Regions from separate parts of the Desemzia sp. C1 genome, predicted to be linked through region 1. Evidence: riboswitches for the same ligand, from Rfam matches in the RefSeq annotation. Region 1 holds a riboswitch; the other holds the start of a gene.
The links. A riboswitch is a leader RNA that binds a small molecule or an ion and turns the genes downstream of it on or off. The one in region 1 is predicted to bind thiamine pyrophosphate.
Positions count from the first base shown of each region.

Region 2: another riboswitch for thiamine pyrophosphate. It lies ahead of thiM (hydroxyethylthiazole kinase); the one in region 1 lies ahead of thiT (energy-coupled thiamine transporter ThiT).

Region 1 is NZ_JAJIZP010000003.1:2,343,344-2,359,375, forward strand. It holds gene LMF32_RS11755 (ABC transporter permease) at 1-247, opposite strand, end outside; gene LMF32_RS11760 (osmoprotectant ABC transporter substrate-binding protein) at 249-1,202, opposite strand; gene LMF32_RS11765 (ABC transporter permease) at 1,214-1,849, opposite strand; gene LMF32_RS11770 (betaine/proline/choline family ABC transporter ATP-binding protein) at 1,865-3,040, opposite strand; partial or broken gene cls (cardiolipin synthase) at 3,257-4,707, opposite strand; gene LMF32_RS11780 (site-2 protease family protein) at 4,823-5,986, opposite strand; gene thiT (energy-coupled thiamine transporter ThiT) at 6,117-6,686, opposite strand; TPP riboswitch at 6,764-6,866, opposite strand; gene LMF32_RS11790 (hypothetical protein) at 6,950-7,096, opposite strand; gene LMF32_RS11795 (hypothetical protein) at 7,135-7,428, opposite strand; gene LMF32_RS11800 (HD domain-containing protein) at 7,525-8,187, opposite strand; gene LMF32_RS11805 (ribonuclease J) at 8,259-9,944, opposite strand; gene dapA (4-hydroxy-tetrahydrodipicolinate synthase) at 9,977-10,849, opposite strand; gene LMF32_RS11815 (aspartate-semialdehyde dehydrogenase) at 10,874-11,929, opposite strand; gene LMF32_RS11820 (ISNCY family transposase) at 12,139-13,524, shown strand; gene pnp (polyribonucleotide nucleotidyltransferase) at 13,747-15,885, opposite strand.
Region 2 is NZ_JAJIZP010000003.1:1,507,955-1,523,986, reverse strand. It holds gene LMF32_RS07805 (ABC transporter ATP-binding protein) at 1-303, opposite strand, end outside; gene LMF32_RS07800 (2-hydroxyacid dehydrogenase) at 411-1,367, opposite strand; gene LMF32_RS07795 (S9 family peptidase) at 1,617-3,602, shown strand; gene LMF32_RS07790 (NADH-dependent flavin oxidoreductase) at 3,754-4,884, shown strand; gene LMF32_RS07785 (dihydrofolate reductase family protein) at 4,939-5,484, opposite strand; gene glmM (phosphoglucosamine mutase) at 5,566-6,918, opposite strand; gene LMF32_RS07775 (CdaR family protein) at 6,995-8,161, opposite strand; gene cdaA (diadenylate cyclase CdaA) at 8,158-9,000, opposite strand; tRNA gene LMF32_RS07765 (tRNA-Lys) at 9,183-9,255, opposite strand; rRNA gene rrf (5S ribosomal RNA) at 9,269-9,384, opposite strand; tRNA gene LMF32_RS07755 (tRNA-Gln) at 9,400-9,471, opposite strand; tRNA gene LMF32_RS07750 (tRNA-Tyr) at 9,476-9,559, opposite strand; gene aac(6') (aminoglycoside 6'-N-acetyltransferase) at 9,725-10,171, opposite strand; gene LMF32_RS07740 (DUF4385 domain-containing protein) at 10,209-10,655, opposite strand; tRNA gene LMF32_RS07735 (tRNA-Thr) at 10,878-10,950, opposite strand; tRNA gene LMF32_RS07730 (tRNA-Glu) at 10,977-11,048, opposite strand; gene LMF32_RS07725 (GNAT family N-acetyltransferase) at 11,277-11,555, opposite strand; gene thiE (thiamine phosphate synthase) at 11,664-12,290, opposite strand; gene thiD (bifunctional hydroxymethylpyrimidine kinase/phosphomethylpyrimidine kinase) at 12,280-13,095, opposite strand; gene thiM (hydroxyethylthiazole kinase) at 13,092-13,838, opposite strand; TPP riboswitch at 13,974-14,072, opposite strand; TPP riboswitch at 14,127-14,225, opposite strand; gene LMF32_RS07705 (YtxH domain-containing protein) at 14,360-14,878, opposite strand; tRNA gene LMF32_RS07700 (tRNA-Thr) at 15,114-15,186, opposite strand; tRNA gene LMF32_RS07695 (tRNA-Asn) at 15,228-15,301, opposite strand; rRNA gene rrf (5S ribosomal RNA) at 15,313-15,428, opposite strand; rRNA gene LMF32_RS07685 (23S ribosomal RNA) at 15,509-16,032, opposite strand, start outside.

The DNA of each region.
Region 1 (16,032 bases):
ACATAACTATCGATAACATAGCTAATGACGGAACTGTTTGAAGTACATTTGCCGCACCTATGACCCAGCTCGCTAATTTACGGTGTCTGGAAATCCAAAATCCGATTGGAATAGCGATAATGGCGGCGAATAACACTCCATAGATTGACATTAAAAAATGTCTGAGAAACTGGCTCCATACATAAGAGCCGTTTTGAGCGTAATAATAAACCAACTGCTCCAATACATTCATTTGTGTAGGATCCATGTTATTCGCCTCCTTCTGTTTTAGATGATTCGTCTTCAAAGTAATTATTTTCTTTTAAAAATTCTTCTGCCACGACTTGCGGTTCTTTCAAATTATTGTCAGCTTCATAATTCATTTCTTGCATTTGCTCTTCGCTTATCATACCTTCCATTCTCAGTAAGATACCTTCCAACTCGGGATAAGTTTCCAGTATCTCATTTGTAGCTAACGGACTGGCGTCGTAAGGAGGGAACAGCTGTAAATCATCCTCTAGGACGACTAGATCGTAACTCGCTATCCGACCATCTGTAGAGTAACCTAAAATAATGTCCATGCTTCCCGCTTGAAGCGCATCATATACTAGTCCTATCTGCATAGGATAGACACGATTAAAATCAAAACCGTAAGTATCTAGAAAAGCATCATACCCGTCTCCTTCGCGTTCTATCCACGAGTTGTCTACTCCGGCATTCATTTCTAAAGCGTAAGGTTCTAAATCACTGATTTTCTCTAAACCATATTCTTCAGCGGTTTCTTTCGTTACCATGAAGGCATAGGAGTTAGCAAATCCATAGGAAGGGAACCATTTTTGGTCGAATTTTTCGTCAAACCCTTCTACGACGACTTCCAGTGCCTTTTCAGGATCAGTAATAGGGTCTTCTCCCAATTCTCCAGTTAATGAAGTTCCAGTATATTTTACACCAGCTATATTTGCATCACCATTTAATAGCGCTTGATGGCTAACTGTTGAAGAGCCTAGATTATTAATAACTTGAACGTCCATATCATCCATATAGTGTTCAATCATACCTTCTACTACATAACTCATGATCAATCCTTCTGTAGAGGTTACCCCAGCTACTGTAATTCCTTCTTCTCCGCTTCCGCTGCCTAAACCAGGTAAAGCGCAACCTGCTAACACCCCTGCACTGACTAGTGACAACAAGAAGCTTTTTTTCGTTTTTAACTTATTCATGTTATATCCTCCTATTTCGCAGTGCGCAAGTTGACTGGTGTAACTTTTTCTTCTACTTTACCCAACAGAAAATCTACCAGCAAAGCTAACAATGTAACAGGAATCGTACCACCGATAATCAACTCTGGTATATATAAGTTCAATCCATTAAAAATAAAGTCTCCTAGACCGCCGCCTCCGATATAAGAAGCTAACGTAGCCCAAGCAATGACGTAAACACCTGACAGTCGAATACCAGCCATAATTACAGGAGCTGCTTGCGGCAACTCTACTGAAAAGATCAATTGTTTATTTGTCATGCCCATCCCTTTAGCTGCATCAATCAAATCTTTATCGACACCTTCCATACCGATATACGTGTTTCTCAAAATCGGCATCAAGGAATACAAAAACAACGCAACGACTGCAGGAACTTTCCCTACACCGAACAGCGGGATCATTAAAGCCAATAGAGCTAATGAAGGCACAGTTTGCAATACCGTTATCGCACTAATAAATGCACTGGCTACTTTTTTATAACGCGTCAACAAGACTCCAATCGGAACAGCTACTAAGATCCCCAAGGCTAAAGCGATACCGGATATATATAAATGTTCCCAAGTCAATAACAATAATTGAGAACCATTATTCGTTATAAAGTCAATCATATCTCTTCATCCTTCCTATTGCCCCGAGTTGATATCTGCGGTAGTTTCCAACGGCAAGTCTTTAGCGTCTTCAATATCGCCCCAAATGTTGTCGTATACGATCTCCGCTAGAGAACCTCTTGTGACTAAACCAATCAACCGATCATTTTGATCTACTACTGGGATGTTTTTGAACCCAATCTTCAACATCCGTTGTACTGTATCGCGCAGCAAAGTACCGGAACGAACAAAACGAACTTCATGCTCCATGACATCTCCAACACTTGTAGCTGTTTTTCGGTAACGGTCTATCGCTTCCAACCCAACTAATCCCTTTAACACACCTGAATCATCTGTTACAAACAAGGAATCAACTTTACGATCTCTCATGATACGAATAGCATCTTGCAAAGATTTTCCTGGAGTGACAGAAGCTGGATTTTTCAGCATGATTTGATCAACCGTTTGGATAGAAGGACGAGCTTGTAACAAGCGATCTTCGCCGAGGAAATCTTCTACGAATTTATTGACAGGATTTGCCAAAATATTATCTGGTGTATCAAATTGAACAACTTTTCCTTGCTGCATAATGACAATACGGTCAGCTAATTGCAAAGCTTCATCCATATCGTGGGTAACAAAGACTACTGTACGACCCATCTCAGATTGCAGATGTTTTACTAATTCTTGCAAAGCATCTCTTGTAATAGGGTCCAATGCTCCAAATGGCTCATCCATTAATATGATGTCTTGATCCGCAGCCAAAGCTCGAATAACACCGATCCTTTGTTGCTGTCCACCTGAAAGTTCACTTGGGTAGCGATCTAAGAATTCAACTGGCAAATCGACACGTTTGATTAATTCTTCTGCTTTAGCTCTTTTCTTCTCTTCCGGCCATTTTAACAACTTGGGCACCAATGTGATATTGTCATACACTGTCATATGAGGCATCAATCCAATCTGCTGGATGACATAGCCAATTCCTCTTCTCAATTCCACCGGGTCTTTCTTCATGATATCTTCTCCATCAATCAGGATCTGCCCTTTAGTTGGTTCGTTCATTCGGTTGATCATACGCATAGACGTCGTTTTTCCGCTCCCGCTGGTTCCGATGAATACGATGAATTCTCCATCATTGAACGTCAAATTGATATTTTCTACAGCCTTCGTTCCATCCTTATATGTTTTGGATACATTTTTAAATTCAATCATTCTCTTCCACCTCGTTAGATGTTTTTTTCACACACACTCTTATTTATTGTTGCATAACGGGCACGGAATAGCAAAAAACATGCTTTCACAGAATTTTCATGGTACCATTTCATAAGAGCGGCTGGATAAATGACACTTACAACTAAAACACGTTCCCATTTAGGTGAAAAAAAAGGAACGCAAATTTGATTTGCGCTCCTTTTGATATCTATTCTGTTATAAGATCGGTGAAAGTAAACGAGAAAAACTTTGTTTGAATTTGACCCACTTTGACTGATTCTCAATTTCTTCTTTCGTCAACAAACGGCTTTTCTCCATATCTTTAAAGAAATAACTTTCCTGCTGTTTAGCTACTGAAGGATCATACATAAAAGCATTGACTTCAAAATTCAATTTGAAACTTCTAATATCAAAATTAGCTGTTCCTACTGAACAGATTTCTCCATCAATGACGATGGTTTTACTGTGTAAGAATCCATTTTCGTAAATGTAAACTTCCGCGCCTACATCTACCATTTGAGCAGCATAGGATAACGTAGCTTGATAAATAAAGGGATGGTCAGGTTTATTAGGAATCATAATCTTGACGTCGATTCCTGACATAACGGCTATCTGCAGTGTCTCTATCAACGCTTCATCAGGAACAAAATAAGGGGTTTGGATGTAGACAGACTCATCAGCTGTACTGATCATTTTGATGTACCCTTTTTTGATTTGCTGTATTTCTGTATCCGGTCCGCTGGAAACGATTTGAAGATTGGTTTCGCCTTTACGCGGAATATAAGGAAAATATTTTTCTTCATATTCTAACGGAGTTGTCGGAACGGCTGCATTCCAATCCATAATGAATCGGCTTTGCAAGGCCAAGACCCCATTCCCTTCAATTTTCAAATGAGTATCTCTCCAATAACCAAATTTCTTATCCATCACCAGATACTCATCCCCTACATTAAATCCGCCGATATAACCGATCTTTCCGTCAATTACGACAATTTTGCGGTGATTACGTAAGTTGATCCTGAAGTTGATTAAACCTAATCTAGAACCAAAAAGGTTTCCACTCGTCCACCTAACTCAATCAAACGTTTAAAAGAAGCGAGTTTCAAGGCCCTGGAACCTAATGCATCGTAAATGACTAAAACTTCTACTCCGGCAGCAGCTCTGTCTTCCAAAGCTTTTAACACCATGTTGCCGATATAATCATTATGGAAAATATAATAAATCATATGTACATGATTTTCTGCTTGGTAGATGTCTCGAATAAGAGACTTGAATTTTTCTTTTCCGTCTACGAAAAACTCTACTTGATTTCCTTTTGTCAAAATAGACTCGCTGCTTTCCAAGAATAAATTCGTAATTTCTTTAGAATCCTCTGTGTCTTGTTTTTTTGACAGCAATCTCTCTTCTTCCAGCAGCATCTGTTTTTGAGCTTCTACCAGTTCAGGCATACCGATGCTCTCTTGCGCTTGAATATCAAAGATTTTTTCTTTGGAGATTTTTTTTCCAATAAAGAAATAGATGATAAAACCTATCCCAGGTAAAAAGTTTAAGACCAATAACCAGGCCCATGTTGCAGCAATATCCCGTTTTTCACGAAACACTGTTATGGCTGCAAAAATACTATTGATAGCAAAAAACAATGAAACAAAGTAAAAAACATACCTCAATAAACTCACCTCTTTTCGAATAGTTACCTGCTTATAGGTAAAATGAACGAACTGAATCGTTTTATATCTCTATCATACTACACTTATTCTCACTTGATCAGTATTTTTCCTTATTTCAATGCCCCGCCTGGTTTTCATCATCGGTCTTTGAGTCTTTCACCCAGTTCCCTAACATGATCTCCATCTCTGCCTCTCCTCTTATAGGATAAGTTTCAGCCGTTTTCAATAGTTGCTTAAAGTATTGCTGCATGACTTCTTTGTTTTGATAATGGTGTGCTTCAAGAGTCATCAGCAACCGTTTCTTATTCGGCAAAAAACCCATCTTCTTGATATATGTTTTCAGCTCGTCATCATACAGCTCTTCTATGACTGCTGAATCTTCGTGAGATACCAAAGCCAAAAACAATTGCTCGCAAGCTAATTCTTGCTTGTAAAATAAAGGGTAATTATCCATATAAGACAACAATTCCGTTAATTTCTGTTGAGCCTTTTTTAAGTCTAAACGATCTAGGTACCAATTGTATTGCAAAATATGAATAGCCACTTCCAATGTACTAGTTCCGGCATTCAACTCGTTGACAGACAATTCTTCAAAAGGAATGTCTTTGATACGAATGCCTTGCGTCATTAAGGCATTCATTTTCAATTGCGTAAAAAAAGCTTTTTTATTTTCTTCCTTTTTCATTATAGAATAAATGTTGTGCCCGTCATTTGGAAGACCTCCTATTTTTAGCGGAATCCCATTCGTCACGGCTGTAAAAAGACCAGCAACCAAAAATAATTGCCATCCAACTAGAGCAAAAGCAGATAACTGTTCTATCCTCGCAATAATCCCTAAAGCTATGATCGATGTGACCAGATTCAGCAGTACGCCTCCTAAGTTATAGATAATGTACGGAAACGATTTTTCTGAATACTCAGGCGGAGACATCAAGCACTGACCACCTGTTCCCGGCAGATGAAATTTTTTACGCTTGAACTTCCCATCTTCCTTGATGATCGTAAAACTTCCTACTCGAAAAGAAACAAACGAATAACCTGTTAATAGTCCAAAAATCAAATGTCCTAACTCATGAATTAAAATATGTAAAAAATAACTCAAACAGAAAAAAATGATCCCTAGAACTAAATGCAAAACATTCCATTCCAAAACTGTCTCAGGTAAAAATACAGCACCAAATACACCTAATAGTAATCCGACTCCCATACTCAATGAAAGAAACAGGATATTTTTAAGCAAGGGACTTTTCTTCTTCTTTTTAGTCTTTATATGTTCCATTTATCAGCCTCCTCTTGCATTTCACAGTCTTTTGATAACGCTTTTTATCCATCATGAAGTATTCTTTTATAAAAGTCAATCGCTCTCAAAAATAAAAGAAAACAGGCTTTGCACCTGTTTTCTTTCTGTTTTATGCAACTGTCTTTGTGATAAATAGTCTTGGCGTTGTTTTTTGAATCACTATCAAAATCATACTTGCAACGACAGCAGTAATAACACCGCTTAAGATTTGTGTGATAAAAGAATAGACAAAAGCACCCATTCCTTCTGGCGCATAACTTCCCCAGAAGTAATACCCGGCTACAAAATGCCAGAAAAATCGAGCCATGGTCCCAGTAAACGTCCCCAACACAATAAATAAGTTTAATTGATGTACTCGATTTTCTTCACTAAGTGATTGGACTTTTTTGGCAAATAACCCTCCAAATCCAGCAAATGCAAATGCAATAAAATATTCAATAAATCCTTGCAGCGGACTTAAGATATAAGCATTTCCTATTACAAAATGCAAGATCCCCCATAAAAAACCGGCATAAACAGCTGGTACAAATCCTCTTCTAAAAGCATAAAGCGTCACTGGTATCATTCCTAACGACACGGTAAACGACGGCCCTATATTTGTTGGAATCAAAGACAATACGATCGCCAAAGCGGCTATAATCGTTCCTTCCATCCACACACTAAAATTTTTGTTGCGCATAAAAAAACTCCTCCCTTATAATTTGAACAATGCCAAACAACAAAGGAGGAGATTACTTAAGTATATATATAAATACTTTCGCTCTCCGTCACAATTCCTACGCTCGTACTAACGAACAGGTTCGAAGGGTCAGAATCGAATCGATTCAATCTCAGCTTTTCAGCTCCCCTTTGTGATGGATGTTCATTCAATTTTTATTCCTTGTTCAGTGTAACGAAAAGTCTTTGAATTGTCAATATCAGACCGATTCTGGATAGGGATTCTTAATGCGATTTCACTTTTTTAGCTAGTACGTATTCAACTTTATCGTTTATATTTATTCTTTTCAAGCTGTTTAGAAAACCAGAACGCACGTATAACATTTGGCTGCTGATGTTGTCTACAGCTACGGATAAAACGATTTCATCCACATCTGGATAATACTCCCGCACATAATCCGGTAACAACTCTAACGATTTTTTGCATACCCTTGACTTTGATACCTCAAATCGATAGAGTGCGCTTTAAATAAAACGGCGTTAGGATTATCCGTATAGCGAGAAACGCCTATGCCAAATTGTAGAATAAAGAATCCGACTAAATCGTTTCCTTTTAAAATCAATATAGGATGTTTTCCAGTTTCGTGCAAACTTTCTGTTAGAGCATCCATTGGTTTGATCATGTAAGTATTTGACTCGATCGCATAATTTTCCAACTTAGGTATATCTTCGATCATAGCTTCTCTCAACTGTATAGTTTCCATCCGCACACACCCTGTTCCCTTTAAGTTATTGATTCAAGAATAACAGATGACAAGTTCGAAAGTCTCTTGATAAGCCTTCTATTCGTTTTTTTCCTCTTACCTCAATCCATCCCACTCTAAGTAAAATTCTTCTAGAAAAGTCTCCATATATTCATGTCTTCTTTGTGCAAAGAGTTTTCCGGTTTGTGTATTCATCGTATCTTTCAACTTCAACAGTTTTTCATAAAAATGCATGATGGCTGTATCGTCTCCTGAACGGTATTCTTCGTAACTCATAGATTCTCTCGGTTTTTTAGACGGATCATGAATCAGACGTCCTCGTGAACCCGAAAAAGCCATAGTCCGTGCGATCCCAATTGCACCAATAGCGTCTAAACGATCCGCATCCTGCACCAGCATTCCTTCAATAGAGTCGAGCTGCACTTTATTGGTCCCACCTTTATAAGATAGATTCAACACTATAAAAAGAATCTGCTCTTGGATCTCTTTAGGCAAAGAAAATTGGTTCAGCCAATCCATCAACCGTTTTTCACCTTCTGCAGCATTTTTAACTAGTTTATCATCTGGAACATCATGCAGCAAAGCTGCCATCTCGCAAACAAAAGTATTTACCGGTCCGGGTTCTTCTTCTGCCATCTGTTTAGCTAAGTTCCTTACTCGGTGGATATGCCACCAATCATGTCCCGATGCATCATTTTGAAATAAGTCTGCTACAAATTGTTCTGTTAACGTGATGATTTCTTCTTGTTGTTTTTCCATAGATACACCTGCTTTATTCGTTATTATTTTAAATAAGGCTAGGACATGTGATGTCCTAGCCTTAATTGCATTTATTTTTGTTTCTTATTTTTGTTAGAGCTGGCTTCCATAATAATTGGAAGAATCACAGGTCTTCTGCGCGTTTTATCGAACAAGAATTTACTTAAAGAGTCTCTGATATCTTGCTTCAAAGCACCCCATTCAAATTCATTTTGCTGCAGATTTTCCTCAACAACTTTTCTCACTAATTCACTGCTTTGTTCGATCAATGGAGTATTTTCTTTCACGTATACAAATCCGCGCGTCATTACTTCTGGACCAGAAGTAATTTCTTTCGTTCTACGGTTGATCGTTACAACAGCAATCAGAATACCGTCTTGAGACAATAATTTACGATCGCGCAATACGATGTTTCCGATATCACCGATTCCGATCCCATCTACCATTGTATTACCGGACTCTACTTGTCCAGACATCGTGAAACGGTTGTGAGAGTATTCGATGATGTCACCTTTTCCAGGAATAATGATATTCTTGTAAGACATTCCTACTTCATGGGCTAGATCAGCATGAGCAGCCAACATTCTGTATTCACCAGTTACCGGAATAAAATACTCAGGATGGATCAAGTTGATCATCAATTTTAAATCATTTGGTGTCGCGTGACCAGAAGCTTTTAAGTTGTCTGTAATTTGTTTTACAGCCCCTCCAGCACGGTAAACCATATTCTCTGTAGTCGCAACCGTTACTTCCATTTCGTGAGAAGGACTGGTAACGATATACACCAAATCGCCTTCTTGGATATTCACTTGCGGATGCTTGCCTTTAGCCATACGTTGCAGCGTCTTGATAGGTTCCCCAGTACTACCAGTTTCAAGCACAACGATTTCATGATCTTCGTATTTGTCTATGTCTTTGACTGGAACGATCAAATCGTCACTTGGCAATTGCAATTTATTCATTTTCAATGCTTTGTCTACAATCTCTTCCAAGTTTTTCCCTGTGATAAAGATTTTACGTTTTGAACGGTGAGCCGCATCAAAAACTTGTTGAATTCTCAAAATATTGCTGGCAACAGCAGCGACGATGATTCTGCTTGAAGTATTTTGGAAGGTATCTAGTACCTCTTCCGCCACTTTCAAGTCGCTCACGTTTTCAACTGGACTTTCTGCTTCACTTGAGTCGCTTAATAAAGCCAACACTTTTTCTCTTCCGATATCACTAATACGGTTTAAATCGGTTTTGTACATTGGTTGTGCACTTTGATCGAATTTGAAGTTTCCTGTATACACAATACTTCCTTCTTCAGTTTTTACAACGATCCCTACTGAATCAGGAATCGAATGAGTTGTTCTAAAGAAGCTGATTACAGCATTGTTAAATTCAATTTCGGTTTGTTCATCAATAACGTGGTAATCGTCAAATTTGATCGATTGACCTTTTTCTTCTACACTCATTTTTGCTAATTCGATAGTCAGCTCTGTACCGAAAACGGGAACATTAAACTTTTGCAAGAAATAAGGTAAAGCTCCAATAGCATCCTCATGACCATGAGTCAAGAATACCCCAGTTACTCTATCTTTATTTTCCTCCAAATAATCAAAATTTGGAATCACTACATCAATCCCGAATAATTCCGTTTCTGGATACATCAAACCGCAATCCAATACAAAAATTTCTTCATCTACTTCCACTACGTACATATTCTTTCCATTTTCACGTACGCCACCAAGTGGAATCACTTTAATTTTGCTCATTACTTCACCTCTTCAATCATTTTTCCAATAGTTTATTTAATACAAGTTGATAAAATTACTTTTTCTTCTTCAGTTGTGCACTCTACTAGAGGCAATCTTACTCCGCCAACATCAATTCCTTGATGATTTAATAAAAATTTTGTTGGTGCAGGAGAAGGAACTGAAAACAACGCATCCATTTTCGGAATCAACTCACGGGACAGTTTTGCTGCCTCTGTTAATTTACCCGCTTCAAATGCATCGTACATTTCTTTCATCTCTTCGCCGAAAACTTGGCTCGCTACAGAGATCACACCATTTGCACCAATCGCCTTAGCTGGTAAGGATAATGCATCTTCACCAGTATAAACTAAAAAGTCAGCATCCGTATGAGAAATGATTTCACTCATGGCTTCTATTCCAACACATTCTTTGACACCAATAATAGTTTCAATAGCGGACAAACGAATCGTTGTAGCTGGTTCTATGGAGACACTGGTTCTTCCTGGAACATTGTAAATAATGATCGGCAGATCCGTACTTTTTGCTACCGCTTCAAAGTGAGCGTATAACCCAGCTTGATTCGGTTTATTATAGTAAGGAGTTACCACCAATGCTGCATCAATTCCTTTAATTTGCGCTACCTCTTGTGTAAAAGAAATCGTTTCAGCAGTATTATTTGAACCTGTTCCTGCTATGATTGGGACACGTCCTGCTGCAAATTCTACTGTATGTTGGTACAATGTCAATTTTTCATCGTGAGAAAGTGTAGGAGACTCACCAGTTGTTCCACCAACTACAATTCCTTGAGTACCCGTTGCAATCAAATGATCAATCAATTTTTCTAATTTTTTGAAATCGATATTGTTCTCATGATCAAACGGCGTAACCATTGCTGTAATGATACTTGCTTGTTGGATATTCAAATTACGTCCTCCTCTAGCTTTAGTCTATTTGATAGATGATGGCTGAATCAAATTCAATTCGTGCATTTTTTCTGCAATTTGAACAGTATTCCAAGCTGCACCTTTTAATAGATTGTCTGAAACGATCCACATATGGTAGCCTGCTTCATCATCCAAGTCTTTACGAATCCGACCGACAAAAACATCTTTTTTGTTTTCAGCAGTTAATGCAGTAGGATAAATTTGCTCACTTGGATCGTCTTCTAAAGTTACCCCTGGTGCTTCTCTTAAAATATCTCGAATCTTCTCCACTGAAGCAGTCGTGTCTTTGACTTCGATGTACACAGATTCTGAATGTCCATAAGCAACTGGGACACGCACGCATGTAGCAGATAACTTTATCGCATCATCGCCCATGATTTTTTTAGTCTCGTTGGTCATTTTCCATTCTTCTTTTGTATACCCTTTTTTGTCAAATACATCGATTTGGGGCAAAGCATTGAAAGCAATAGGAAAATGTTTTTTATCTCCGCCAGCTGGTAAAATGTTAGCCTCGTAAGGTTTATCATCCATCATCTGCTGAGCTTGATCATACATTTCTTTCAATGCCGAGTTTCCTGCTCCACTGACTGCTTGGTATGTTGAAACGATTACTCTGTCCAGTCCAAATGCTTTTCGTATTGGATGCAATGCTGCAACCATTTGGATCGTTGAGCAATTAGGATTGGCAATTATACCAGAATGTTTTTCCAATGCCTCAGGATTGACTTCAGGTACAACCAAAGGAACTTCTGGGTCCATGCGGTAAGCACTTGTATTGTCAATGACAATTGCCCCATGTTTGACGGCTTCTGGAGCGAATTTTTTAGAGATGTCTCCTCCTGCACTAAATAAAGCAATATCTATTCCACTGAATGAATCTTCAGTTGTTTCTTGAACTTCAATTTCGGTATCTTTAAATACCAATTTTTTACCAGCAGAACGCTTAGAAGAGAGTAATCTTACTTCTTTGATTGGAAAAGCTGCATTTTCCAGCATCTTAATGATTTTTGTCCCTACTGCTCCTGTTGCGCCAACTACTGCTACTGAATATCCATTCATAATCTCACTCCTACTTCTAAACTTTTATCTTTTATTTAAACTTACGAATAGTACCATTATTCATTTTATCATAATTCACTGTGAAATCATACCAAACAAAAACTTTCGTCATTGGTAATATCGTTCGAACGTGATAATGTCCTAAGTAGGTCGAAGCATAAAATGTCCCAAAATGATAAAATAAAATCATGAAAAGGATAATACTAACGATGAATGAAGATAAGAAATATAAAGTAATAAAAGCTGTGGCAGAAAAAAGAAAGGAAAAAAAGAGAGCTTGTGTTGAACTTGGGCTCTCGATGAGGCAAGTCAACAGATTGATTCAAGACTATCAAGAAGGAGGAAAAGCTGTTTTTTCACACGGCAACAGAGGAAAAGCAGCTAGGCACGCCGTGCCAGAGGAAATAAAAAGACAAGTGATCGAGCTCTATCAAAGTTTTAAGATAAAGCCTAACGTGAAGCATTTTACTGAAATTTTGAAGGAGGATCATGCTATCTGTTACACCGATACGACCATTCGTCATATTTTATATCATGCTGATATTCTATCACCTAAGGCTCAAAGAAAAACACGTAAGAAAATAAATGCTCGAATCAAAGCTAAATCAATGAAAGGTAAAAAAGGGTCTTATAACCCACTGGTTCCAAGAGCCGAAGATCAAATGGAGTTACCCGAAAAAAGTCACCCTAGCCGTCCTAGAAAGAAATATCAGGGGGAGCTTATTCAAATGGATGCCAGCTCCTATAACTGGTTTGGTAAAGAGGTGACACATCTCCATTTAGCTATTGATGACGCTTCTGGTAATATCGTCGGGGCTTATTTCGATATGCAAGAAACACTCAATGGCTATTATCATGTGCTCAATCAGATCCTAACGAAACAAGGCATCCCTTTAGCTTTTTTAACAGATAAACGAACGGTTTTCGAATACACATCAAAAGCCATGAAAGCGGTCGAAGAAGATACCTTTACCCAGTTTGGTTTTGCCTGTCATCAACTCGGTATTGAGATTAAAACCTCCTCTATTCCACAAGCTAAAGGCCGCGTAGAGCGCTTAAACGGGACTGTTCAATCACGACTTCCTGTAGATTTAGACTTAGCTGGAATACAATCTATGGAGGAAGCCAATCACTTTTTAACGAAATGGATTAGGACTTTCAATAAGAAGTTTGGCAATAAAACGAAGGAATCCATCTATGAAAACGCACCAACTAAATCAGAAATCAATTTATTATTAGCACGAGTAGCGAATAGAAAAGTGGATAGTGGGCATCATATTCGGTATCAAAACAACTACTACCTGCCTACGGAAGGCAGTGAAGAGCACTACTTCACGCGAAGATCAAAGGTGTTGGTTATCGAAGCGTTTAACGGAGATATCTATGTAAATATAGCTGAAAAAATATACACAACAAGGAGACTGAAAGAACATGACTACTACTCACAAGAGTTTGATCCGATTCCAGAGCAAAAAAAAGAAAGACGCCAGTATATTCCCCCACAATCTCACCCGTGGAAACTAGAATCTTTCAAAAGATATCTTCGCAGTGTCGGAAAAACACTCGAAGAGTACGAAGCTGAACAAACAGCTTAAGACTAATTTTAACAAATTCGGTCACATTAATGCAAGCTTTTGCGAAGTAAAAGCTTGCATTAATGTGAGCCTTGGTTTTAGGACATTTTAACTTTCGCTTGACACCAAACAAAAACTTTCGTCATTGGTAAACATCGGTCCAGTTGCTTTACTGCTTACGTTTCAATGGTTTTATAACGTAAAAAAGCCTTACTGAATCTAATCCAGTAAGGCTTCATTGTTTTAGTTAGTTGTTGTTTCTGTTTCGCTAGATTCTTGTTGTTCTTCTTCCATTAATACTTTGTGAGAAAGATTGATACGACCTTGACGATCGATTTCAATGACTTTGACTTTCAGAGAGTCGCCAACGTTTACGACATCTTCTACTTTAGCCACACGTTTAGTATCTAATTGAGAGATGTGCACCAAACCGTCTTTTCCTTTAGCGATTTCAACAAAAGCACCAAATTTTTCAACGCGTTTTACAGTACCATCGTAAACTTGACCAACTTCGATTTCTTTCGTCAATTCTTCGATGATTTCTTTTGCACGTTGGATCATTTCTGCATTATCTGAAGCAATGCTGACTTTACCGTCTTGATCAATGTCGATCTTAACGCCAGTTTCTTCGATAATAGCATTGATTTGGTCTCCACCGCGTCCAATAACGACTTTGATTTTTTCTGGTTTGATTTGCATCATTTCAATTTTCGGAGCGTATTTGCTCAATTCTTTGCGCGGTTCAGAGATAGTAGATACTAATTCATCTAAGATTTCTAAACGAGCCTTTTTAGCTTGAGTCAATGCTTCCGTTAAAATTTCTTGAGTAATTCCTTGGATTTTGATATCCATTTGTAATGCTGTGATTCCTTCGGCTGTTCCAGCAACTTTAAAGTCCATATCGCCTAGGTGATCTTCCAACCCTTGGATATCCGTTAAGACAGTATGGTTGCTTCCGTCGCTGACCAATCCCATTGCAATACCAGCAACTGGAGCTTTAATAGGTACACCAGCATCCATCAACGCTAAGATTCCTGCACAGATACTTGCTTGAGAAGAAGAACCATTTGATTCTAAAACTTCTGAAACCACACGAATCATGTAAGGGAAATCTTTTTCATTAGGGATAACTTGAGCCATAGCGCGTTCGCCTAAAGCCCCATGTCCAATTTCACGTCTGCCTGGTGCGCGGCCGCGGCCTGTGCTACCAACTGAGAATTGCGGGAAATTGTAATGGTGGATAAATCGTTTGCTTTCTTCAATACCTAAGCCATCAATAATTTGATGTTCTCCAAGAGGCGCTAGAGTCGCAATAGACAATGCTTGTGTTTGTCCACGTGTAAACAAACCAGAACCATGAGCTCTTGGTAAAACACCTGTTTCTGAAGCTAATGGACGAATCTCATCAATTTTACGACCATCCGGACGGATTTTTTCTTCTGTGATCAAACGGCGTACTTCATCTTTTTCAAGATCTTCAACGATTTTTTTCACTTCTTTGTTGATACGAGCTGCTTCATCATGATCAGCGTATTTAGCTTCAAAGAAAGCAATAGCTTCTTTTTTCACTGCTTCAGTTTGTTCAGCGCGTTCTTGTTTATCAAAGATTTGAATCGCATTTACCATTTTTTCTTTGTAAGCTGCTTGTACTTCTTCTTGTACATCTGCATCTACTTCTAATAATAGGACTTCCATTTTTTCTTTTCCAACAGCTGCTTGGATTTCTTCTTGGAAAGCCACTAATTTTTTGATTTCTTCATGACCGAACATCAATGCTTCCAACATACCTTCTTCAGATACTTCTGCAGCACCACTTTCAACCATGTTAATCGCTGTTTTTGTTCCAGCTACCGTTAATTGGATATCCGACTCTTCGTCTTGTTGAACCGTTGGGTTGATGATCAACTCTCCGTTTACACGTCCAACGTTTACTCCTGCAATAGGTCCGTTAAATGGAATGTCAGAAACCACTAAAGCCAAAGATGATCCAAGCATAGCTGCCATTTCTGGAGAGCAGTCTTGTTCCACTGACATAACTGTATTAGTGATTTGTACCTCATTACGGAATCCATCTGCAAACATAGGACGAATTGGGCGGTCAATCAAACGAGCAGTCAATGTAGCATTTTCACTAGGACGGCCTTCACGTTTGATGAATCCTCCTGGGATTTTACCTACTGCATACATTTTTTCTTCGTAGTTTACTGTTAATGGAAAGAAATCTACATCCATAGCATCTTTGCTGGCTACAGCAGCTGTTAAAACAACTGTGTCTCCATAACGAACCAAAACGGCCCCATTTGCTTGTTTGGCTAACTGTCCTATTTCAACTGTTAAAGGGCGTCCGCCAAGTTCAGTTGTAAAAACTTGTTTTTCTGTCATTATTTGTTCTCCTTTTTTATCGAGAACCATTGATATCCCAGCAATCTACTAAACAAATGTCAGTATTTAAAGTTTAAACGCTCACATTTGCATAGTAGGATAACGGATACTTCAATGTTCTCTGTGTGTAGTAAGCAAAATCAATTT
Region 2 (16,032 bases), 840 kb from region 1:
AAACAAATCAATGACTTGCCCACCTGTCAAATTAGGCCATAGATTTGCTTCACCAGGAACATATGCAATTCTTTTATGAATCATGACAGCATCTTTCCAAGCGTCTTTACCAAAAAGAGTAACTTCCCCCTCTGTAGCTTTTAATAGTCCTAATAACACTCTGATCGTTGTTGTCTTCCCAGCACCATTTGGTCCAATAAAACCGTATATTTCTCCTTCGTTTAAATTCAAATCGATTTTATCCAATGCTGTAAAATGGTGGAACTTTTTCGTCAGTCCTTTAATTTCTACTAAACTCATTATACCCACCTCCATAATAGTCACAGTGATATCTTCATGTTGCTCATTTTTTAAATAATACAAAAAATCCCCACTGAGAAAAAAACTCAATGGGGATGCATACTAACCACTTATTCTTGAACGATATTTTTAGGTTCCCCATCAAGGAACGCAATCGTATTCTCAAAAGCGATTTTTGCTCTTTCTACCATAGCTTCATCTGTCAAGTAAGCAACATGCGGCGTCAAAACAGCATTCTTCGCGTTCAACAACGGGTAATCACTTGGAATAGGCGGCTCCATATCAAATACATCGATTCCTGCTCCAGCGATTTCTCCATTATTCAGCAATTCTGCTAATGCTTCGTTGTCTATAATGGGACCACGCGCGCAATTGATCAAAATCGCAGAAGATTTCATTTTTGCCAACTCTTCTTTTGACAGGAAGCCCTTAGTCTGTTTATTCAACGGCAGATGAACGGAAAGGATGTCGCTTTGTTTCATTAGTTCGTCTAAAGAAACGTATTCTATTCCCAACTCTTTTGCAACTTCTTTTTCAGTACGACTGTATGCAATCACGTTGGCACCAAAGGCTTCAAACAAACGAGCGGTCATCAATCCAATATTGCCTGTCCCTAATATTCCAACTGTCTTCCCTTTGATTTCATTTCCTTGGATCAAACCAGGGAACTCTTTCTTACGGATGTCTTGGTTTCCTTGGGAAATAGAACGATATAAATCAAGGGTCAGCCCAATAACCAGTTCTGCTACTGATTGATCGGAATAGCCGGCTGCATTAGCGATTTTGATGTCTTTTTCTTTTGCTGCATCTCCTGCTACATGGTCTACACCTGTAAATGCGACATTGATCAATTTCATATGATCAGCTTTTTGGATGGCCTCTTCTGGATAAGGATTATTTGCTATCATGACAATATCTGCATCCTTGCTTCGTTCAGCTAATTCATCAGTATCCGTCGTCTTTTCTTCATAATAAACAAAATCATGTCCTCTATCTTTAATCGGTTGTGCCAATTCATCAATCAACTCTTTAGGGACTCTTAAAGGTTCAAGTAATTTTACCAGCATGTATTTCTTCCTTTCTATTTATTCTTACATTTGTATCCATTAGGAATAGGTTTATCTCACTTCTTATTGTACCAATAAATGACTGCAAATGTGAAATCAGCTCTCTTTGCCTCACTCAAACTTCTTTTTATTTCTACTTGAATTACTTCTTTATAAGAAGCATAATAATGATAAGAAAGTAAGTGGAAAATTAGAACAAATTAATAAAGCAGTTAAATCCATTCAAAATTTATTTTCAGGAGGAAAGTAATGAAAAAAATAACCACCGAAAGTTTATATGAACTGAAGAATGTCTCACAGCCCGTCACATGGAAAGATACGATTTTTTATTTAGAAACTCAGATAGATAAACCAGAAAATACATATCATACAGCAATCAAAAGTTTGGATACGAAGACAAAAAAACGTCGTGATTGGGGTGATAACGGGTCGGTTAATACAGCCGTTGAAATTTCTCCAAACCAGAAATGGCTGTCTTTTTTATCCAACGGAACAAAAGATAAAAAAATGCAGCTCATGATCATGCCATTAGATGGAGGTACTTCAATACAGCTGACAGATGAAAAAGAAGGAGTCTCTAATTACCATTGGACATCAAATGGCTCCAGTATTTATTATCAAACTTCTACCGATCTGACTGTAGAAGAAAAGCTGGATGACTCTTCACAAAAAACTGCTGCTGACAAAGCGGACACATTACCTAAAGCAACTACTATCACTAAATTGACTTATAAATTAGATGGAGCAGGTATCCTTCCTGCTGATCGAGATTACCATATTAAGAAAATTGATATTGCGACTAAAACTCTTACTACCATCATGACTCGTAAAGACCCTGTCTGCTTGAATTATGTCTCTAAAGACGAAAGTTATTTAATCTATGCAGATGAATTGCTTCCTGACGATGAATGGGCGTACGGACAAACGGTTTATTGGTATGATGTATCTTCTAAAGAAAGCCGTTCATTGACTGATTCTATTTCTAAAGGAAGTTTTCGCTTTGCTGCTATGTCTCCTGAAGAAGACTATTTGTTATTGATTGGAAATGATTTCGAATATGCTTTCGTTTCTCAAAATAAACTCTATGGCTATGACATAGCCTCCCAAAAGTTAACTTGCTTAACTGCAGAGCACGATATCGAATTAGGCGATGTCTTAGTAGGCGACTTCCAGCAGCAAGTCAATGGCATCGATCCTATATGGCTAACTAATGAAGAGTTTGTCTTCTCCACAACTGAACACGGGAAAATCAAATTGTATAAAGGAACTCGTTCAGGAGATATTACTGTGATTTTTGATCAGCCTCTGCACTTGACCGATGGAGCCGTTTTTGCTGGTTCTAATCAGTTTGCGGTAACTTACTCTTCACCTACTCGCCCGAGTTTATTAGGAGTGATTGATTTGACTACCGGTGAATTGAACGATTTGTATAACCCTAATCAAGCCTTTGAAAAAGAATATACCATTACAAAACCAGAGATGTTTTGGTATAAAGGCGCTGATGATTGGGATATCCAAGGGTGGTATTTAGCTCCTGAAGATAGAACATCATCTCATCCTGCAGTGCTATATATTCATGGTGGACCGCAAGTCAGCTATGGCGAAACCTTCTTCCATGAGATGCAATCCTTGGCAGCAAAAGGCTATGGGGTCATTTTATTGAACCCTCGTGGCGGAAATGGATATGGTCAAGAATTCGTAGCCTCTATCTTAGGAGATTACGGGAATAAGGATTACCAGGACTTGATGTTGGGGACAGATGTTGTATTAGCTGCTCATCCTGAAATCGATGCTGAATCAGTATATGTGGCTGGAGGAAGTTACGGAGGCTTTATGACTAACTGGATCGTAGGACATACAGACCGCTTCAAAGCAGCGGTCACACAACGTTCTATTTCAAACTGGATCAGTTTTTATGGAACCAGTGATGTCGGACCTTTCTTTGTGCAGTTCCAACTGCAGAATGATTTATCCAATGTTACTAAGTTATGGGAAATGTCTCCTTTAGCTCATGCCAAAAACGCTAAAACACCTATCTTGATCTTACACAGCGATGATGATCTGCGCTGTCCAAAAGAGCAAGGAGAGCAATTCTACATCGCTATGAAGCGGCAAGGAGTGGAAACTCAATTCATGACTTTCCCTAAATCCAGTCACGGTTTGTCTCGTAATGGTTTGCCAAACTTGCGTATCGACCGTTTGAAAGCTGTCTCTGACTGGTTTGAATCTCATTAAATTAATAAACATCAAAAGAGCCGATAAATGTTGGTTTTTTCGGCTCTTTTGATGACCTGAAATTCAATATACTATACTTTTGTAAGTACGTTGGGTATACTTTTCATTGTTCACACATATCACGTTTTTACTTATAGGAGGATTAATTAGAATGAAAGAGTCTTATCAATCATTATTTGAACCTTTTACGTTTGCTTCAGGAGCTACGATTGAGAACCGAATTGTTATGGCGCCTATGACGACCCAGTCTTCTTTTGTCAACGGGATGGTCACTTCGGATGAATTAACTTATTTTAACCGACGTGCGAAAGGACTAGGTGCTGTTATCACTTCTTGTGCGCAAGTTCGCGAAGACGGGCGATTTGCCGGTTCACTTAGCGCAGCATCAGATAATCGGATTGAAAGTTTGTCTAAATTAGCTGATTCTATCCAAAGTACAGGCTCTAAAGCCATTTTACAAATCTTCCACGTAGGCCGTATGGGAGATCGTACTTCTTTGAAAGGAGTACAACCGGTAAGTGCCAGTGCAGTTCCTGCCCTAAGAGAAGGGGCAGAAGAACCAAGAGAATTACCAGACTCAGAAGTTCGTGAATTGGTTGAAGCTTTTGGCGAAGCCACTCGTCGAGCTATTCAAGCTGGATTTGATGGGGTTGAACTTCATGGTGCTAATACGTATTTGATCCAACAATTCTTCTCCCCTCATTCAAATCGCCGTACAGACCATTGGGGCGGAACTCTTAAAAAACGAATGAACTTCCCATTAGAGGTTATTGCAGCAGCTAAAAAAGCTATTCAAACCTATGCTGAAAAACCGTTCATCTTCGGGTATCGTATTTCTCCAGAAGAACTTGAAGAGCCAGGTATCACTTTACAAGATACACTAGCATTCTTGGACAAGTTAAAAGATACAGGACTAGATTACATCCATATCTCTACAGGATCAGCTTTCCAAAGTTCGATGCGCGATAAAAGCGATCAAACTCCTGTCTTGCAATTGATCCATGAAAAAATAGGCGACTCTATTCCATTGATTGGTGTGGGTTCTGTTAAAACGCCAGAAGATGCCGCAGCCGTTTTAGACATGGGCGTTCCTATTGTAGCTTTAGGACGTGAACTGATCGTAGAACCGGATTGGGCAGATAAAGTATTTTCCGGAAAAGAAGACACTATTCGTAAAACCATCTCATATTCTGATCAGCAAGAGTTGGTTATCCCTGACGCTATGTGGGAATATATCCAACTTGCTCCAGGATGGCTTCCATTTGAAACAACTAAGGATTAAAACTTTTTAAAAAGCAGTTTTTATCAGGACTCATTCTGATAAAAACTGCTTTTCTTATAAGGATTTTCTTTCAAAAGTAAGTTCAGCAAATTGGACGATCTGCCGAACATTCGTCAATTCCCATTCCATTTCATAATTGCCCTCTTTGAATAATGGAATTCCTTTTCCTAACAGAATAGGTGCAATCGTAATAATCATTTTGTCGATTAAATCAGCTTCCAGAAAATCTGCTATCAATTCACCGCCGCCCATCAACCAAATATTCTTTCCTGCTTGATTTTTCAATCCTTGGATCAATTCAGTAGGATCTATGGCAGTAAATGTTATGCCTTTAGACGAAACTTGAGGAACCGTTCTTGAAAAGATATAATTTTCTTTATCTTCATAGGGATATTCCCCATCTAATTCGTTCATCACCCAATCATACGTTTTCCTTCCCATAATAATCGTGTCGATCGTTTGTTCAAACTCTTCCACAATACCCGTATTCTCTTCTTGACCATCAACACTAAATAACCACTCTAATCCATCTTGTTTGGTTGCAATATAGCCATCAAGACTGCAGGCAATAAACAAGACTACTTTTCGTTTTTGATCCATTTTTATTCCTCCTTAATGCTTTATCAGTAAATAAAAAAGGCAGAAAACTGTTTGATCAGTTTTCTGCCTTTTTACTACTGTTTAGTCTAATCCAATTTCTGCTTTTACTACGTCTACTATACGGTCTACATAGTTGTTAACTTGTTCTTCCGTTGGCGCTTCAGCCATTACACGCAATAATGGTTCAGTTCCACTAGGACGAACTAAAATACGGCCATTTCCAGCCATTTCTGCTTCAACTTCTTCAATTACTTTTTTGATGGCAGGAACATCCATAGCTCCGTGCTTATCGCTAACTCTTACGTTAACTAGCTTTTGAGGATATTCTGTAACTTCTTCTGCTAATTCAGATAATTTCTTACCTGTTTCTTTCATAACATTCAATAATTGAACAGCTGAAAGCAGTCCGTCACCCGTAGTATGGAAATCTAAGAACACCATGTGTCCTGATTGTTCTCCACCTAGATTGTAATCATTTTTACGCATTTCTTCCACTACATAGCGGTCTCCCACTTGTGTTTTTAAAGCTTTCATTCCTGCTGCTTCAACGGCTTTGTGGAATCCTAAGTTGCTCATGACTGTAGAAACGATCGTGTCTTTTTTCAAGTGACCTTTATCTTTCAAATGTTTCCCGCAAATATACATAATTTTATCTCCGTCAACGATATTTCCTAATTCGTCAACAGCTATAATACGGTCGCCATCTCCATCAAAAGCTAAACCAGCGTCAGCTCCTTGTTCGACAACCATTCCTGCTAATTTGTCTGGATGAGTTGATCCAACGCCTTCATTGATATTAACTCCATCCGGAGAAACACCCATTACGTCGAATTCAGCATCTAAATCAGCGAATAGACGATTGATCAATGGACTTGTCGCTCCATTTGCGCCATCTAAGCAAACTTGCAGTCCGCTTAAATCACCAGAGATCGTTTGTTGCAAGAATTGAGTGTATTTTTGAGAACCTTCTTTATAGTCTTCTACGCTTCCTAACCCAGCTGCGCTAGGACGAGGCAAGGTATCTTCTTGGTCCAATAATGCTTCAATTTCTTCTTCTTGTTCATCTGACAATTTGAATCCATCAGATCCAAAGAACTTGATTCCGTTATCTGGTGCCGGATTGTGTGAAGCAGAAATCATAACTCCAGCAGCTGCTCCTTGAACTCGAGTCAAGTAAGCTACCCCTGGCGTAGAGATAACGCCTAATTTTAACACTTCGATTCCGACAGACAACAAACCTGAGATCAATGCATATTCCAACAATTGACCTGACATACGTGTGTCTCTACCAACTAATACGCGTGGTTGTTCGTCCCCTTCAGTGTGTTGTGATAATACATATCCACCAAATCGTCCTAATTTAAATGCTAATTCTGGTGTAAGTTCTGAGTTTGCAACTCCTCTTACTCCATCTGTACCAAAGTATTTTCCCATTTTCAAAAAGCTCCTTTTCAGTAATTGAATAGATTGCTTATTCGTTTATTATTTATTATTTATTATTTATTCATTTTTATTCGTCGTTGTTTTCTTCTGCACTCTCGCTGCTGCTTTCAGAAGAAGATTCTGAACTGCCGCTGCTGCTAGAGCTTTCTGAAGATTCTCGTTCCTCGGACTCTTGACTGCTCTCTTCTTCACTGCTCTCAGGAGCATAACTAGATTCACTAGGTTGAGGTTCATCCGTCCTATCTGGCTGAGAATTCCCAGTTTCTTCCTCTGAGACTCTAATATCTACTTCAATGGTTTCAGGCAATACTGAAGCAGCTCCATTAGGTACAGGAACTGTCACTTCCACTGTAGAACTTTCTGTTACACCTGTCACATCAACAGGTACTTGAATTTCATCCAGTGCATCCAAAACAGCTTCTTCTGCTACGACATTGGCTGTGGTATCCTCTCCCTCAGCGATTGCTAATTCATAAGTGTACCCGGACTCGGGAGTACCAGATTGTTGCAGTGACATTGGAACATCTCTGCTGTTGGATGTTACCGGAATAGTAACCGACACTTCGCTTGGTGTTACTTCTACGTCCAACTGATTCCCAGCTGCGTCCGTTACAATGACCGGCAACGTTTGAGTAATATCAGAATTCGTGTTTTCCTCCGCAGAAACATTTACTTGTACATTAGCGATTCGTCCTAACGTATCTGCTGCACCCTCTATGAGCACAGTTTCTGAATCCACGATAGGTTCGCCGGCTTCGTATCCTCTGGCTAAAGAAGCTTCATTAAATAACACAGATACATCGTAATTTTCGCTGACTCGTTCTTGTATTGTGATCTTTACTTCAGCAGGATAGATCGTGTAGCTCAGCTCATCAGACAAACCTGAAGGCAGCAATTCGATCGTGTACGTTCCCTCACCCAACTCATTCAAATCAGGAGTAACAATATCAAAACCTTTTGTTGTCAGTGTATTCAACAAAATAGCTGTCGATCCCTCCAACAAAACGGAAACTGAATCAGGGATCCCCGTAACAAAATATTTTTCTTGGTCAATATCTACTAAAACCGGTAAATCAGTGATCATTTCCGTACTGTTGACTGTTGCTCCGCCTGAACGGTTATTTGCATTGATTTGTTTACTGTTTTCGTTATTCACATAAGTAAATAATAATGCGGCAAAACCTAGCGCTACAATCCGTAAAAACCAAGGAGAATTCATTATTTTTTCCATCATTTTTTAGAAGCCCCCTTTTTGAAACCGTTGAAAAAAGTTTGAATAGGGTTGACCGTTTGTTCTTCTTCTTCCGTCACTAATGCTTTGGTCAAGAAAACCTCAAAGTCTTCTCTTGAAAGATCTCGGTATAAATTACCGTTTTGGGTAATACTGACTCCCCCAGTTTCTTCGGAAACAACAACGGTTAAAGCATCAGATACTTCACTCAGACCAATTGCAGCTCTGTGCCGAGTCCCCAATTCTTTAGAAATCAACGAACTCTCAGAAAGCGGCAAATAACTGGCGGCTGAAGCAATTTTATAATCTTGAATGATTACTGCTCCATCATGCAATGGAGTATTGGGTATAAATGTATTGATCAGCAATTCTCCAGAAATATCCGCACCCATTGAAATACCCGTGTTGACATATTCTTCTAATCCCGTTTCCATTTCAATCGCAATTAATGCTCCTATGCGTCGTTTACTCATATATTGTACAGACTTTAGTATACTTGATACAAGGTCTTCTCCAGGGTTCTTTTTCTTTTTCTTGCGGTTAAATAAAGAACCTCTACCTAAATGTTCTAATCCCCTGCGCATTTCTGGTTGGAAAATAATGATCAAGGCTAATACAGCCCATTGAATCACTAAATCGACAATCCATTCTACTGTCTGCAGCTGGAAGAAATAACTTCCAACCTTTATCAAAACAATAATAGCAATCCCTTTCAATAACTGAACAGCTCTTGTTCCTCTGACAACAATAATCAATTGGTAGATAAAAAATGCAACGATCAAAACATCTATGATGTTGATTAACGAGCGCCATGTAAAAAGTAGTGACCAATCTATTGACATGTGGACACCTCCAAAAGTGTAAAATTGTCACTCAGTCCATATTATAGCACAGTTTAGTTTGAATAACGTTATTTGATGACACGTTAAGAGCTCTTTTTATCGTTTTCTAACTCTTCCATTCAACCGCTGTAAAAGAACAAAAAAAAGACTAGAAACAGGAACTCTGTTTCTAGTCTTAGGAATGAGTCATGCAGGATTCGAACCTGCGACCCTCTGATTAAAAGTCAGATGCTCTACCAACTGAGCTAATGACTCATAAATTAAACCAGCATGGCTTCGTCCTAATCTCACAAAGGGAAAGCCTTCACTACCTTTGGCGCTAAGAAGCTTAACTACTGTGTTCGGCATGGGAACAGGTGTGACCTTCTTGCCATCAAAACCACACATGGTTTAATTTAACTGGGCTAGCTGGATTCGAACCAACGCATGAGGGAGTCAAAGTCCCTTGCCTTACCGCTTGGCTATAGCCCATAAATGGTGGAGGGGGGCAGATTCGAACTGCCGAACCCGAAGGAGCGGATTTACAGTCCGCCGCGTTTAGCCACTTCGCTACCCCTCCAATAAATCATTGCAGAAAATAGAATCAAAAATCAGCAACAAGAATATAATACAATTAAACACACCATTCTGTCAAGAGAGAAAATGCTTTTTTGTTTTATTATTCATTATCCTGAATAATCTCCCCTTTAAAAGAGTGATCTAAAAGCCCTAATCTGAATTTTGGCTACAATTCTATAGACTTCACATAACAAACAAGACGATTCACTTCTTTAAATCCAGTTTTCTGATGAACTTTCTGACTAATAGTATTGTACAATTCTACATCCGACGCTATTTGCGTGCACCCTTTACTTTTAGCCCATCCTTCTCCTGCCGAAATCAATTTATGTGCTACATGACGCTGACGATAGTCGGGCTTCACATAAATACCTTCTATATACGCTACAGGTGTAGATGTGGTTCCTTCAACGTACTCATATCTTAAAGACATATGGATAAAACCTGCAGTGCCTTTATTTTCTTTAGCAACTAATATAGTGTCTTTTTTACTTCCCGACAGGCACTCGAATTCTTTTTTTAACGCAGCAAAATCATTTTCTTTGAACAACTCTTGCGCCATTTTAGCAACAAGAGTAATATCAGAAGGTTTCATTACTTGAATAGTTGTCATTTATCAACATCCTCAGTATTTTTATCACCTTACTTGATCAGCCATACTTTTTTTGATGCTCTTTTTTCAATTTGAGGTAATCTTCATCTTCTCTGACGATCTTCCATTTCTTTTCAAAAATAGCAGCTGACTTTGCTTTTTCTTCATCAATCATTCGTTCCTTAATTTCGCCGTTTTCCTCATATTTTCTTCCGCCCTTATAATTTGCGTAGCGTCTGGATCTAGTGTAACCCATTTGAAGAAATTTCCTAGCCATATCCATTCCGACGAAATCTTGATCTTCTTTATATTTTAAATACATTTGATAAATTTTTTCAGACGATTCTGTAGCGATTTCCGGCGTCTTAAATCGCCAATGAGGAAGAATCTCACTTTTGTAAGGCTCTACCAGCAGTACGCCTTGTTCTCCTCTTCCTACTCTGTATAATTCAGGTTGCTTACGGAAGTTTATTTTATCAAAATCAAGATCGTAATCAAATGCCATTTCATCACCTCTTTAGTTGCTTTGTTGCATAGACCTATGTCTGTTGTTTTCCAACTACAATACATACTAATCATCTTATTTAACCTTACTCTACTTGTGCATTCCAATCAATTTTTCTGTTTTCTTGTCCCTACATCTCTATGACATATCGTAAATCGACCTAAAAAAAACAGGTTCACAAAAGTTTTTAAAACCTTTTGTGAACCTGTTTTTTTCGTATTATGCCGGCTGCAGGACTTGAACCTGTGACCCCCGCGTTACGAGTGCGATGCTCTACCAACTGAGCTAAGCCGGCGAACGTGATTATTCCTGAAACTAAAATGACCCGTACGGGATTCGAACCCGTGTTACCGCCGTGAAAGGGCGGTGTCTTAACCGCTTGACCAACGGGCCTTAAAGACTAATGCTTGTTGAGCACAAAGAGAATTATATAAAATATTGTATCTCTTGTAAATAGAAGATCGTCTTTTTTCGTTATTTTTAATATTATTCTAATAATTATTCATTAATATTGATTTTTTGCATATTTAATAACAAAAAAAGCTGGAAATTAGTCCATTCTGCTGGCCTCAGACTCCAGCAAAATGAATAAATTCCAGCTTTCTAATTGTTTAATAAAATTTAGTCTGCCATAATATCTTGGTATTTTTCCGGCTTGCGTTCAAATAAAGTCACCACATAGGGACAAACTGGAACAATCTTCTTACCTTCATTTTTCATTTCTTGAACAGTACGATCGACTAATTGTTCTGCTACTCCTTGCCCTCTTAGGCTAGGGTCTACAAAAGTATGGTCAACCAATACTTTATCTTCTCCAGAAGGTACATAAGTGATTTCAGCAATTAAATTTCCAGCTTCATCATTTTTGTAAAAACGATTTTCCCCTTTTTCGAAATCCATGGTATCTACCACTCCTTTTATCATTTGACTCTATTTTAACACTTCTCAAGGGACCCTTCCAGTTTTCTTATTTTTACTCCATTTGTTCGAAAACAACAATTCCCAGCTTTAGACTGTTCTACGCAAGTTTTCTACTGTCGTTTTGATCTGTGTGCTATGACAAATCGCTGATATTAAAGCTACTCCATCTGCACCTGCTGAACGAACTTTATTAGCATTTGCTTCCGTTATACCTCCTATAGCAACGATTGGGAACGTATTGAACTGTTTTCGTATAGTTTTTAAAGCGGTCACTCCTGTTGGTGGTTGGGCATCTTTTTTAGTTTGAGTCGTGTATATCGGTCCAATTCCTACGTAATCCGCTCCATCAGCTATAGCTTTTCTCATATCATGAACATTATGAACCGACACTCCTATGATTTTACCTTTAGCCTGTTCACGAAAAGTAGAAATCGCTAAGTCATTTTGACCAACATGAATCCCATCAGCATTTAACTTCAATGCTAAGTTTACGTCATCATTAATAATAAAAGGAACTTGATAAGCAGCACACAGCTGTTGGCAGTCAGAAGCAAACTTTTCATACGCTTGTCCTGTTAATGCTCCTTCTCCCTTTTCTCGGAATTGAAAACAAGTTATGCCTGCTTCTAATGCTTCACGGAGTACCAAAAGCGGATCCTTTTTGCAGTTATTAGACCCCATGACAAAATATATCTCTAACATTTCACGCTTCATTCACTACCACCTCGCAAACTCCTTTTTGTTGATTAAAAGCAAAATGATTGGTGGGTCCTTTTCCGCTCCCGATAAAAAGGGGATAACTAATTGCTAAATGAACAAACTTTTTGGCTTCAATAATTGCTTCAGGTATAGTATATCCTTTGGCAATATTAGCTGTAATCGCTGCTGAAAAAGTACAACCAGTCCCATGCGTGTGGTCTGTCTTTTTTCTAGGAGTTGTCATGGTAAAAGCTGCGTCGTGACCATACACTCGGTCAACAGCATCTTTTTCACCTGTGTGTCCCCCTTTTATTACTACCCAGTCGGATCCCATTTGTAGAATACTACGAGCTGCTCTTTCCATATCTTTTGAATCTTTAATAGACATCCCAGTAAGAACTTCAGCTTCTGGTATATTAGGAGTACAGATTGTTGTTAAGTGTAATAATTGTTCAATCAATGCTTCTACAGCTGAGTTCTGTAACAGCTTTTCCCCGCCTTTTGCGATCATCACGGGATCAAGTACTAGAGGAATCTTTTGCTCTCTTAAAACAGCAGCTGCAGCCTCAATAATCTCAGCGGAATAGAGCATACCCGTTTTGATCGATTTGATAGAAAAATCTTCCAGCACTGATGACAATTGTTGCTGAACAAACTGTGGCGTCACCTTAAAAACTCCATGAACCCCTTTTGTATTTTGATCAGTTAATGCAGTTATGACTGTTGTTCCAAATACACCCAGTTCTTGGAACGTTTTGATATCTGCTTGAATTCCGGCTCCTCCACCTGAATCAGACCCTGCAATGGTTAATGAAATCATTTTTTTACCTCCGCGATTTTTTGTACATTATCTATAAATTGAGCGATAAACGACCCGTTTTCATCCGAAGAGAGTTCAGCTGCTTTTTTGTAATCCTTTAAAGTAGCGGCTAGACTCTTCAACTCTTCTTTCCTATTACTGCTGGCTAACGATGCTGCACAAATAGCGCTCAGTAAGCAGCCCATCCCTGTAATATGTGTCGCTGTCTCGTTCCCTCCACAAATGTGGTATTCAGCATGCCCATCAGTTAAAAAATCAGTTCTCCCAGTCACAGCTACCATGCACCCATACTTTAAAGCCACTTCCCGAGCTATCGTATCGGTATTCGCAAAACCTTCCCCACTATCGACTCCTTTTGCTTGCCAGTCTGCTCCAGCTATAGACGCTAATTCTCCAGCGTTGCAACGAATCAAATTGAATTTGACTTCCTTCAACAAACGACGAACCACTCTCTTTCTGTAATCTGTAGCGCCTACACCTACAGGATCAAGCACAATTGGAATATTTAATTCATTTGCTTTTTTACCAGCAACCAACATAGACTCTATCGTAAAGTCATTTACGGTTCCGATATTAATCAACAACCCATCAGAAGAAGAGACTACTTCAGAAACCTCTTTTATTTCATCAGCCATGATAGGGGATGCTCCTACTGCAAGTAATCCATTAGCTGAAAAGTTAGCTACAACATAATTGGTTATACAATGAATCAAAGGTGCTGCTTGTTTAATCTGTGATAACATTCTTTAACTCCTCCATTTATCTTTTTTACTTAAAACACCTTTTTACACTAGGTAATCTATTGTTCCTCTCTATCCTCCTCTTTTGACAGAAGCATAAAAAAGACCCCTACAATAAGCTGTAGAGGTCAAAAAAGTGCATAAAACACTATTGCTCCCTACGTCAGTATTAACTAACAGGTTCAAAGGGTCAGGTTTTAACCTTCTCAACACAATTGTGTCCCCCCGCAATCAAAAGTTTTACAAAAGAAAAGCTCCCCATAATAATGGAGAGCTCAATACATATTTATTTCATATGTAAACAGTGCTCCCTACGTTAGTGTTAACTAACAGGTTCAAAGGGTCAGGTTTTAACCTTCTCAACACAACTGTGTCCCCCTGCAAAACATTTAATTACTTATAACTCTACTACACATAAAGATGAAATGCAATGCGTAGTACGGATACCACACTCGTTTAAAAATCTAAAAAAAGACACTCCAGTTTAGCCAAGTCAGCTGACCAAACTGGAGTGTCCTAAAAAATTATTTATCTTCATTTAATAGTTCGTCTTCAGATGAATACCCTAAATCATCAAGTGTTTCATCTAATTTGTCTGCCGGAATCGTCTCATCGCCTGTGGGTTCTGCAACTGTTCCATGCACATTTCCATGAGCCTCTACAGATTCATCATAATTATCTGAAGGGTCGTATGAAGTTTCTTCATCAGCACTATATTTACCTTTTAATTCTTGTGTTTTTTCCATACCAGTATCTTTTACATCCACAAATTTGCTTTTGATATCTGTTCTTAATTCTTTACCAGATTTTGGTGCAAACAATAACGCTACTAAAGCACCTGCTAGAGGTAAAGCAATCATTTTTGCTAGTTCCATTCGTTTAACTTTAGCTGGCATTGCTTTTGTAGCACCTTTAGCTAACTTCGCATCCATCATCATTTTCTTCTTAGCTAAATGATGAGAGGATGGCATATGATCCTTAGCCATCTCAAATGCGTCTTGCGCGTAATCCATACCTGTGTTCATTAATTTCGATGCTTTCATTTTATTTGTGCCCCTTTCAAATTATATTGCCGACTTTTCTATCTCTATAAGAGAATATCTATACGAACATCATATAACATAAAACAGAATGTCAAAAGCAATACGCATTATCAGATGGAAAAAGAAAACCTTTTTTATAAATAACAACCATTAAATGTCTTTTTGCACAAAAAAAAGCCGTACAAATCACTGTAAACCAGCGTCTGTACGACTTTTAACTTATTTGTATTAAGAAAGCCACTTGCCGGATTCGAACCGGCGACCTCTTCCTTACCATGGAAGCGCTCTACCGACTGAGCTAAAGCGGCACTTTTATAAGTGGATCTGTAATTTTATGTAAAAAAAAAGACTCCGCAAGCAGGACTCGAACCTGCGACATCGTGATTAACAGTCACGCGCTACTACCAACTGAGCTATTGCGGAATAAAAACTATGCGTGGCAACGTCCTAGTCTCACAAGGGGAAACCCCTCACTACCTTCGGCGCTAAGAAGCTTAACTTCTGTGTTCGGCATGGGAACAGGTGTGACCTTCTTGCCATCATCACCACACATGTTGAGAACCTTGCGCTCTCAAAACTGGATTTGTCTACTATCACATTTGTTCGGATCCGTTGAATCCACCTAAAATCTTGGTTAAGTCCTCGACCGATTAGTATTGGTCCGCTCCGCCTATCACTAGACTTCCACTTCCAACCTATCTACCTGATCATCTCTCAGGGGTCTTACTCACTTACGTGATGGGAAATCTCATCTTGAGGGGGGCTTCACGCTTAGATGCTTTCAGCGTTTATCCCTTCCACACATAGCTACCCAGCGATGCTCTTGGCAGAACAACTGGTACACCAGCGGTGTGTCCATCCCGGTCCTCTCGTACTAAGGACAGCTCCTCTCAAATTTCCTACGCCCGCGACGGATAGGGACCGAACTGTCTCACGACGTTCTGAACCCAGCTCGCGTACCGCTTTAATGGGCGAACAGCCCAACCCTTGGGACCGACTACAGCCCCAGGATGCGATGAGCCGACATCGAGGTGCCAAACCTCCCCGTCGATGTGGACTCTTGGGGGAGATAAGCCTGTTATCCCCAGGGTAGCTTTTATCCGTTGAGCGATGGCCCTTCCATGCGGAACCACCGGATCACTAAGCCCGACTTT